DNA from 3 places in the Frondihabitans sp. GW821-FHT04F02 genome. Region 2 is predicted to be linked to each of the others. Evidence: predicted binding sites of a transcription regulator. Region 2 holds the regulator's gene; each other region holds the start of a gene.

The links. Region 2 encodes HrcA, which represses chaperone genes, less so after heat shock. Its sites were predicted from a motif close to TTNGCACTCGNNNNNNNCGAGTGCNAA; they were not measured.
Region 1: the regulator HrcA is predicted to act here: its motif matches at 1,059-1,085, upstream of groES (co-chaperone GroES).
Region 3: the regulator HrcA is predicted to act here: its motif matches at 1,082-1,108, upstream of groL (chaperonin GroEL).

The regions. Positions count from the first base shown of each region.
Region 1 covers NZ_JBWKSZ010000004.1:417,249-419,509, reverse strand. The annotation lists gene rarD (EamA family transporter RarD) at 1-510, opposite strand, end outside; gene groES (co-chaperone GroES) at 658-954, opposite strand; gene AC07TY_RS13650 (class I SAM-dependent methyltransferase) at 1,104-2,261, shown strand, end outside.
Region 2 covers NZ_JBWKSZ010000001.1:493,224-495,484, reverse strand. The annotation lists gene dnaJ (molecular chaperone DnaJ) at 1-862, opposite strand, end outside; gene hrcA (heat-inducible transcriptional repressor HrcA) at 908-1,945, opposite strand; gene AC07TY_RS02335 (DUF4870 domain-containing protein) at 2,110-2,261, shown strand, end outside.
Region 3 covers NZ_JBWKSZ010000003.1:532,535-534,795, forward strand. The annotation lists gene groL (chaperonin GroEL) at 1-1,011, opposite strand, end outside; gene AC07TY_RS11320 (cold-shock protein) at 1,220-1,423, opposite strand; gene AC07TY_RS11325 (LytR C-terminal domain-containing protein) at 1,612-2,193, opposite strand; gene AC07TY_RS11330 (DUF3263 domain-containing protein) at 2,237-2,261, opposite strand, start outside.

The DNA of each region.
Region 1 (2,261 bases), on a different contig from region 2:
CTTCTTGATCAGGCCGTAGAAGCCGAACGAGAACGCCAGCACCAGCGAGATCCACGGGAACGACCCGTAGCCGATCGCGATCACGAGAATCGCGACGACGCTGACGCCCACCGCCACCCACTGCAGCGGCTTGAGCGTCTCGCGCAGCACGAAGACGCCGAGCAGCACTGTCACGAGCGGGTTGATGAAGTACCCGAGGGCGGCCTCGACCACGTGGCCGGTGAGAGTGGCGAAGATGAACGTGGTCCAGTTGACGACGATGAACGCCCCCGCAAGTGCGAGCGTGCCGGTGATCGTCCGGTCGCGTGCCAGGGCCGCGAAGCGGCCGAACGAGCGGGTCACGGCAAGCAGGATCGCGCAGAACACCAGCGACCAGAGGATGCGGAAGGCGACGATCTCGATCGCACCCGAGGGGCGCAGCAGGAGGAAGTAGACCGGGAGGACGCCCCAGAGGCCGTAGGCCGCCACCGCGTAGAGGAGGCCGGCGCGAGGGGTGTCTGTCTGGGTCACCTCGAAAGACTATCCGCGGCCGCCGACACCGGGGCGGCTCGTGACCGCCAGCGTGCGCGCACAAACTGCCACGTCGCGTTCCTGGATGACCGTCGACACAGAAGAACCCCGCCTCCGAGGAGGCGGGGTTCTTCGTGAACGTCGTCGTTACTTGACGATGACCGCGAGCACGTCGCGAGCGGAGAGGACCAGCAGGTCTTCGCCCGAGTACTTGACCTCGGTTCCGCCGTACTTCGAGTAGATGACCTTGTCGCCGACGGCGACGTCGAGCGGGACGCGGTTGCCGTTGTCGTCGATGCGGCCGGGGCCCACGGCGACGACCTCGCCCTCCTGGGGCTTCTCCTTGGCGGTGTCCGGGATCACGAGACCGGAGGCAGTGGTCTGCTCGGCCTCGACCTGACGGATGACGATGCGATCTTCGAGCGGCTTGATGTTGACCGACACGGTTGACCTCTTCTTTCTCACGAGCTGCGACGGTGTTGCTAAGAACAGAGATTGTGTTGTTGGCACTTCACGCGGGTGAGTGCCAGTTCAACTGTAGGGCGTGGCTGGCACTCGGTCAATCCGAGTGCTAGCAGTGGCACGATTGGGCCATGGACACTTCCGAGCTCCGCACCCTCCTCACCCCCGACGGGCTGCGGCTGCTCGACTCGCTGCCGCCCTTCGATCAGAAGGCCGATGTGGTGTCGCAGGTGGCGCGGCTGCGCAAGGAGGGGCACTCCCCCGAGCTCGTCGCGGCCGTGCTCAGCCAGGCGAAGCTGCGCGCCAAGGGCCACGCGAAGTTCGGCGACTTCGCCGACAGCATGCTCTTCACCGAGGCGGGCCTCGAGCAGGCGACGCGGCTTGCGGTGGCATCGAGCCACGCCGGGCGCTTCCGCAAGGCCGGTGTCACCCGGGTCGCCGACCTGGGCTGCGGCATCGGCGGCGACGCGCTGGCGTTCGCGGCGCTCGAAATGGGCGTGGTCGCCGTCGACCGCGACGAGGTGACGGCCGCCATAGCGTCGTTCAACCTCGCCCCGTGGAGCGCCGCCTCCGTCGTGCACGCCACGGCCGAGGAGGTCGACCTCGACGGCGTCGACGGCGTCTTCCTCGATCCGGCGCGCCGCACCGCCGGCACCGGCCAGACCTCCCGGATTCAAGACCCCTCGCAGTGGTCGCCCACCCTCGACGTCGCGTTCGGCTTCGCCGAGCGCTTCCCGACCGGCGTCAAGCTCGGTCCCGGCGTCGACCGCGAGCTGATGCCCTCGGACGCCGAGTGCCAGTGGATCTCGGTCGACCGCTCGGTCGTCGAGGTCGGCGTCTGGTTCGGCCCTCTCGCCCGGCCCGGCATCAGGCGGGCCGCACTGGTGCTCGGCCCCGACGGCCCGGCCGAGATGACAGCGCCCGGCGACTCCGGCGACGTCGAGGTCGGCGAACTCTCCGAGTTCGTCTACGAGCCCGACGGGTCGGTGATCCGGGCCCGCCTCATCGGCGATCTGGCCCGATCGCTCGGCGCGACGACCATCAGCCGCGACATCGCCTACCTGACGGCGCCGACTTCGGAGCCGACGCCGTTCGCCCAGTGCTTCCGGGTGGTCGAGACGCTTCCGCTCGACGAGAAGCGCCTGCGCCAGGAGCTCAAGGCGCGCGGCATCGGCCGGGTCGAGATCAAGAAGCGGGGCGTCGACGTCGACCCGGCGGCGTTCCGCAGGCGGCTGCAGCTCAAGGGGTCGAACGAGGCGACGCTCATCCTGACGCGCGTGGCGGGGCGG
Region 2 (2,261 bases):
CCTCGACCGTCACGTCGCCGTCGAGCGCCTCGACGGTGGTCGTCGTGCCGAGGATCGCGTCGGCCATCTGCACCTCGAGGGTCGCGAGGAGGTCGTCGCCGTTGCGGCTGTACACATCGTGGTGGCGCACCTTGACCTCGAGGTAGAGGTCGCCGTTCGGGCCGCCGGCGGGGCCGACCTCGCCCTGGCCGGGCATCTGGAGGCGGATCCCGGTGTCGACGCCCGCGGGGATGTCGACGGGAATCGTGCGGCGAGCCCGGACGCGGCCCTGGCCCTGGCAGGTGGGGCAGGGGTTGGGGATGACGGTGCCGTAGCCGCGGCAGGTGCCGCAGGGACTCGACGTCATGACGTTGCCGAGGAGCGAGCGCACCTGGCGGTTGATCGAGCCGGTGCCGTGGCAGATGTCGCAGGTCTGCGGGCTGGTGCCCGGGGCGCAGCACGAGCCGTTGCAGGTGTCGCAGAGGACGGCCGTGTCGACCTCGATGTCACGCTGGACGCCGAAGACGATGTCGTCGAGGTCGACCTCGAGGCGGAGCAGGGCGTCCTGCCCGCGCTCACGGCGCGACCGCGGACCCTGCCGCTGCTGCTGGCCGCCGCCGAAGAACGCGTCGAAGATGTCGCCGAACCCGGCCGCGCCGGCACCGCCGCCGAACCCGGCCTGCGGGCCGAGGTCGTAGCGCTCCCGCTGCTGGGGATCGCTCAGCACGTCGTACGCGTGCGTCACCTCCTTGAAGCGCTCCGATGCCTCGGGGCTGGGGTTCACGTCGGGGTGGAGCTGGCGCGCCAGCTTCCGGTAGGCCTTCTTGATCTCGTCGGGGCTGGCCTTGCGGTCGACTCCGAGGACGTCGTAGTGATCTGCCACTTGTCTCCGTGCTCGTTCTCGTGGGGGTTTCGGGGCGGACTCGGCTCAGCGTTCGCCGAGGAGGCCGCTCAGGTAGCGGGCGACGGCGCGAACGGCCGCCATGTTGGTCGAGTAGTCCATGCGGGTCGGGCCGAGGACGCCCAACCGGGCGATCTCACCACCCGATGCCGTGTATCCGCTGGCGAGCACCGACGTCTGGGCGAGCCCGAACGACTCGTTCTCGCGGCCGATGCTGGCGATGACGCTGTCACCGCCGGCGAGATCGGCGCCCTGGTGCATCTCGCCGAAGAGGCGCAGCAGCGTGACCTGCTCCTCGATCGCCTCGAGCACCGGGAAGAGGTTGCCGGCGAAGTCCTCCTCGGTGAGCACCAGGTTCGCGGCGCCCGCCATGACGAGCTTCTCCTGGCGACCCGCCTTCGCCTCTTCGACGAGGGCCCGGCACACCGCCTCGACGAAGGGGGCGCGATCGGGCAGGAACTCGACGGAGAGAGTGGAGAGGACGGCGGCGGCCTCGGCCAGCGTCCTGCCGCCGACGCGGGTGTTCAGCTTGGCTCGCAGCTCGCCCACGAACAGCTCGTCGATCTCGTGGCCCGCGTCGATCGTGCGCTGCTCGACGTGGCCGGCGTCGGTGATGAGCACCGTCATGAGGCGGGTGTCGCTGAGTCGCACGAGCTCGATGTGCCGGACGGTCGCCGCCGAGAACGTCGGGTACTGGACCAGCGCCACCTGGTTGGTGAGCTGCGAGAGCAGGCGCACCGTGCGCGAGAGCACCTCGTCGAGGTCGGACGAGTTGCCGAGGAACGTCTCGATCGCCGTCCGCTGCGCCGCCGTGAGCGGTCGCAGGTCGGCGAGCTGGTTCACGAACAGCCGGTAGCCCTTGTCGGTCGGCACCCGACCCGACGAGGTGTGCGGGGCCGCGATCAGCTCCTCCTCTTCGAGCAGGGCCATGTCGTTGCGGATCGTCGCCGCCGAGACGCCGAACTGGTGCCGCTCGACGATCGACTTCGAGCCGACCGGCTCGCGCGACTCGACGTAGTCGTGGACGATGACGCGGAGCACTTCGAGACCTCGTTCGCTGACCACGCAGGCCTCCCGTCGTCTGTCTGGCACTCGCTGAGTAAGACTGCCAATCGTACTCCACGGGGCACCGCAACCCTGGTTGCCGGGACGCGTCCGCCGCTAAGCTCGGCGCGAACTCGGTGCCCGGGACCCCGCGCACCGCCAGCGCAGACGATTGGTGAGATCACATGACCGACGCCCCGCCCCCGCCCAAGGACGACCAGCCCACGCCGCCGCCCACCGGCTCCTACGGCAATCCCGGTCAGTCCGGTCAGTACGGTCAGTACGGTCAGTCCGGTCAGTCCGGACAGGCTCCCTACGGCGGCACGCCCGGCTACCA
Region 3 (2,261 bases), on a different contig from region 2:
TTCGTCGCCAGCACCCTCGACGATGGTCGTCTCGTCCTTGGTGATGATGACCTTGCGGGCCTTGCCCAGCAGGTCGAGCGTGGCGTTCTCGAGCTTGAGGCCGACCTCTTCCGAGATGACCTGGCCGCCGGTGAGGATCGCGATGTCCTGCAGCTGCGCCTTGCGACGGTCGCCGAAGCCGGGGGCCTTGACGGCGACCGACTTGAAGATGCCGCGGATCTTGTTGACGACGAGGGTCGCGAGAGCCTCTCCGTCGACGTCCTCGGCGATGATGAGGAGCTGCTTGCCCGACTGGATGACCTTGTCGACGACAGGAAGGAGATCCTTGATGTTCGAGATCTTCGAGTTGACGATCAGGATGTAGGCGTCTTCGAAGACGGCTTCCTGGCGCTCGGGGTCGGTGACGAAGTACTGCGACAGGTAGCCCTTGTCGAAGCGCATGCCCTCGGTGAGCTCGAGCTCGGTGCCGAAGGTGTTCGACTCCTCGACGGTGACGACGCCCTCCTTGCCGACCTTGTCGATCGCCTCGGCGATGAGCGCGCCGATGGTGGGGTCGGCGGCCGAGATGGACGCGGTCGCAGCGATCTCGTCCTTGGTCTCGATCTCCTTGGCGTTCTCGAGCAGCTGGGCCGAGACGGCCGCGACGGCCTTCTCGATGCCGCGCTTGAGGCTGATCGGGTCGGCGCCGGCGGCGACGTTGCGGAGGCCCTCACGGACGAGAGCCTGGGCGAGGACGGTGGCCGTCGTCGTGCCGTCACCGGCGACGTCGTCGGTCTTCTTGGCGACCTCCTTGACCAGCTCGGCGCCGATCTTCTCATACGGGTCGTCGAGCTCGATCTCCTTGGCGATCGAGACACCGTCGTTCGTGATCGTGGGGGCGCCCCACTTCTTCTCGAGGACGACGTTGCGACCGCGCGGGCCGAGCGTGACCTTCACAGCGTCGGCGAGAATGTTCAGGCCGCGCTCGAGGCCGCGTCGGGCCTCTTCGTCAAAAGCAATGATCTTAGCCATGTGGTTTTTCGTCCCTCCCGGACGTCGTGGGGCAGGTAGCCCCGGCTGGTGCCGTGAAACAGGTGAGCCATTGGCACTCGATAATCACGAGTGCCAATTGATTCTGGCACTCTCACCTATCGAGTGCAAGCGAATCCGCGCGCGTCGACAGCAAGCGAAAAGGCGCCGCTCCCGGTGGGGAGCGACGCCGTCTCGAGGGTTCCGCGGGTCAGGCGAGGCGCACTGCCTCCGCCTGAGGACCCTTGTTGCCGGTGCCGACCTCGAACACGACGGCCTGACCCTCTTCGAGAACCTTGTATCCGCTCATGTCGATGGCCGAGTAGTGGACGAAGACATCCTGTCCGTCCCCCTCGACGGTGATGAACCCGTAGCCCTTCTCGGCGTTAAACCACTTGACGGTTCCGTTGGCCATTTTCGTACTCCCTAGCTGTCTGGCAGACGGCACGAGCCCAGGCGCGGGGTGCCGATTGGTTCCAGATAGTAATGAAAGACGAGAGCCGTTCACGTACCCCGACGAGGGTTGTTTACACGGACGTAACCACACCCGTCATTTCGCGTCATACAAGCGGCGCAATCGAGGGGTACAGCCCGGTGCTGACGCTACGACGAGGCGGTGAAGTCCGCTCCCAGCACGACCGTGATGGTCGCACCCGGGAAGGCCGTCGATGCCTGCACGGTGTCGATGCCGAGGCTCTTCGCGACGCCGAGGGCGATCGACTCGTTGTCGGCCGCGGAGTCGTCGTAGTACACGACCGAGGTCGACACCTGCGACGACGCGTTGCCCTCGTTGCCGACCGTCCAGCCGGCGTTCTTCAGCGTCGTGCCGGCGCCCGAGGCGAGCCCCGGGGTGGTGGTCGCGTTGAGGATCGTGATCGTGGTCTTCGCGGGGTCGACCTTCGACGGGTCGGTCAGCGCCGAGGCCGTCGGGCTGGGAGTCGACGTCGCGGTCGCCGTGGCCGTCGTCGTAGCCGACGAGGCGCTCGACGATCCGCTGGTGAACTGGAAGCTGCCGTTGAAGGCGGTCAGCGTGATGATGCCGGCGCCGACCAGGATCCCGGTGGCGAGGGCCGCCCAGGCGAAGACGATGAGGCCGGTGTGGCGCTTCGCACCGGTGCGGTGGGCGCCGACGCGCAGCAGGGAGTCGGGCACGCCGTCGAAGCGGTCGGTCGGGAACTTGGCCATGCGTGTCAGGTCTTTTCGTGGTTCGGGCAGGTGCCGTTCGAAGTCAGCGCCCGAAGGTCCGGGTGCTG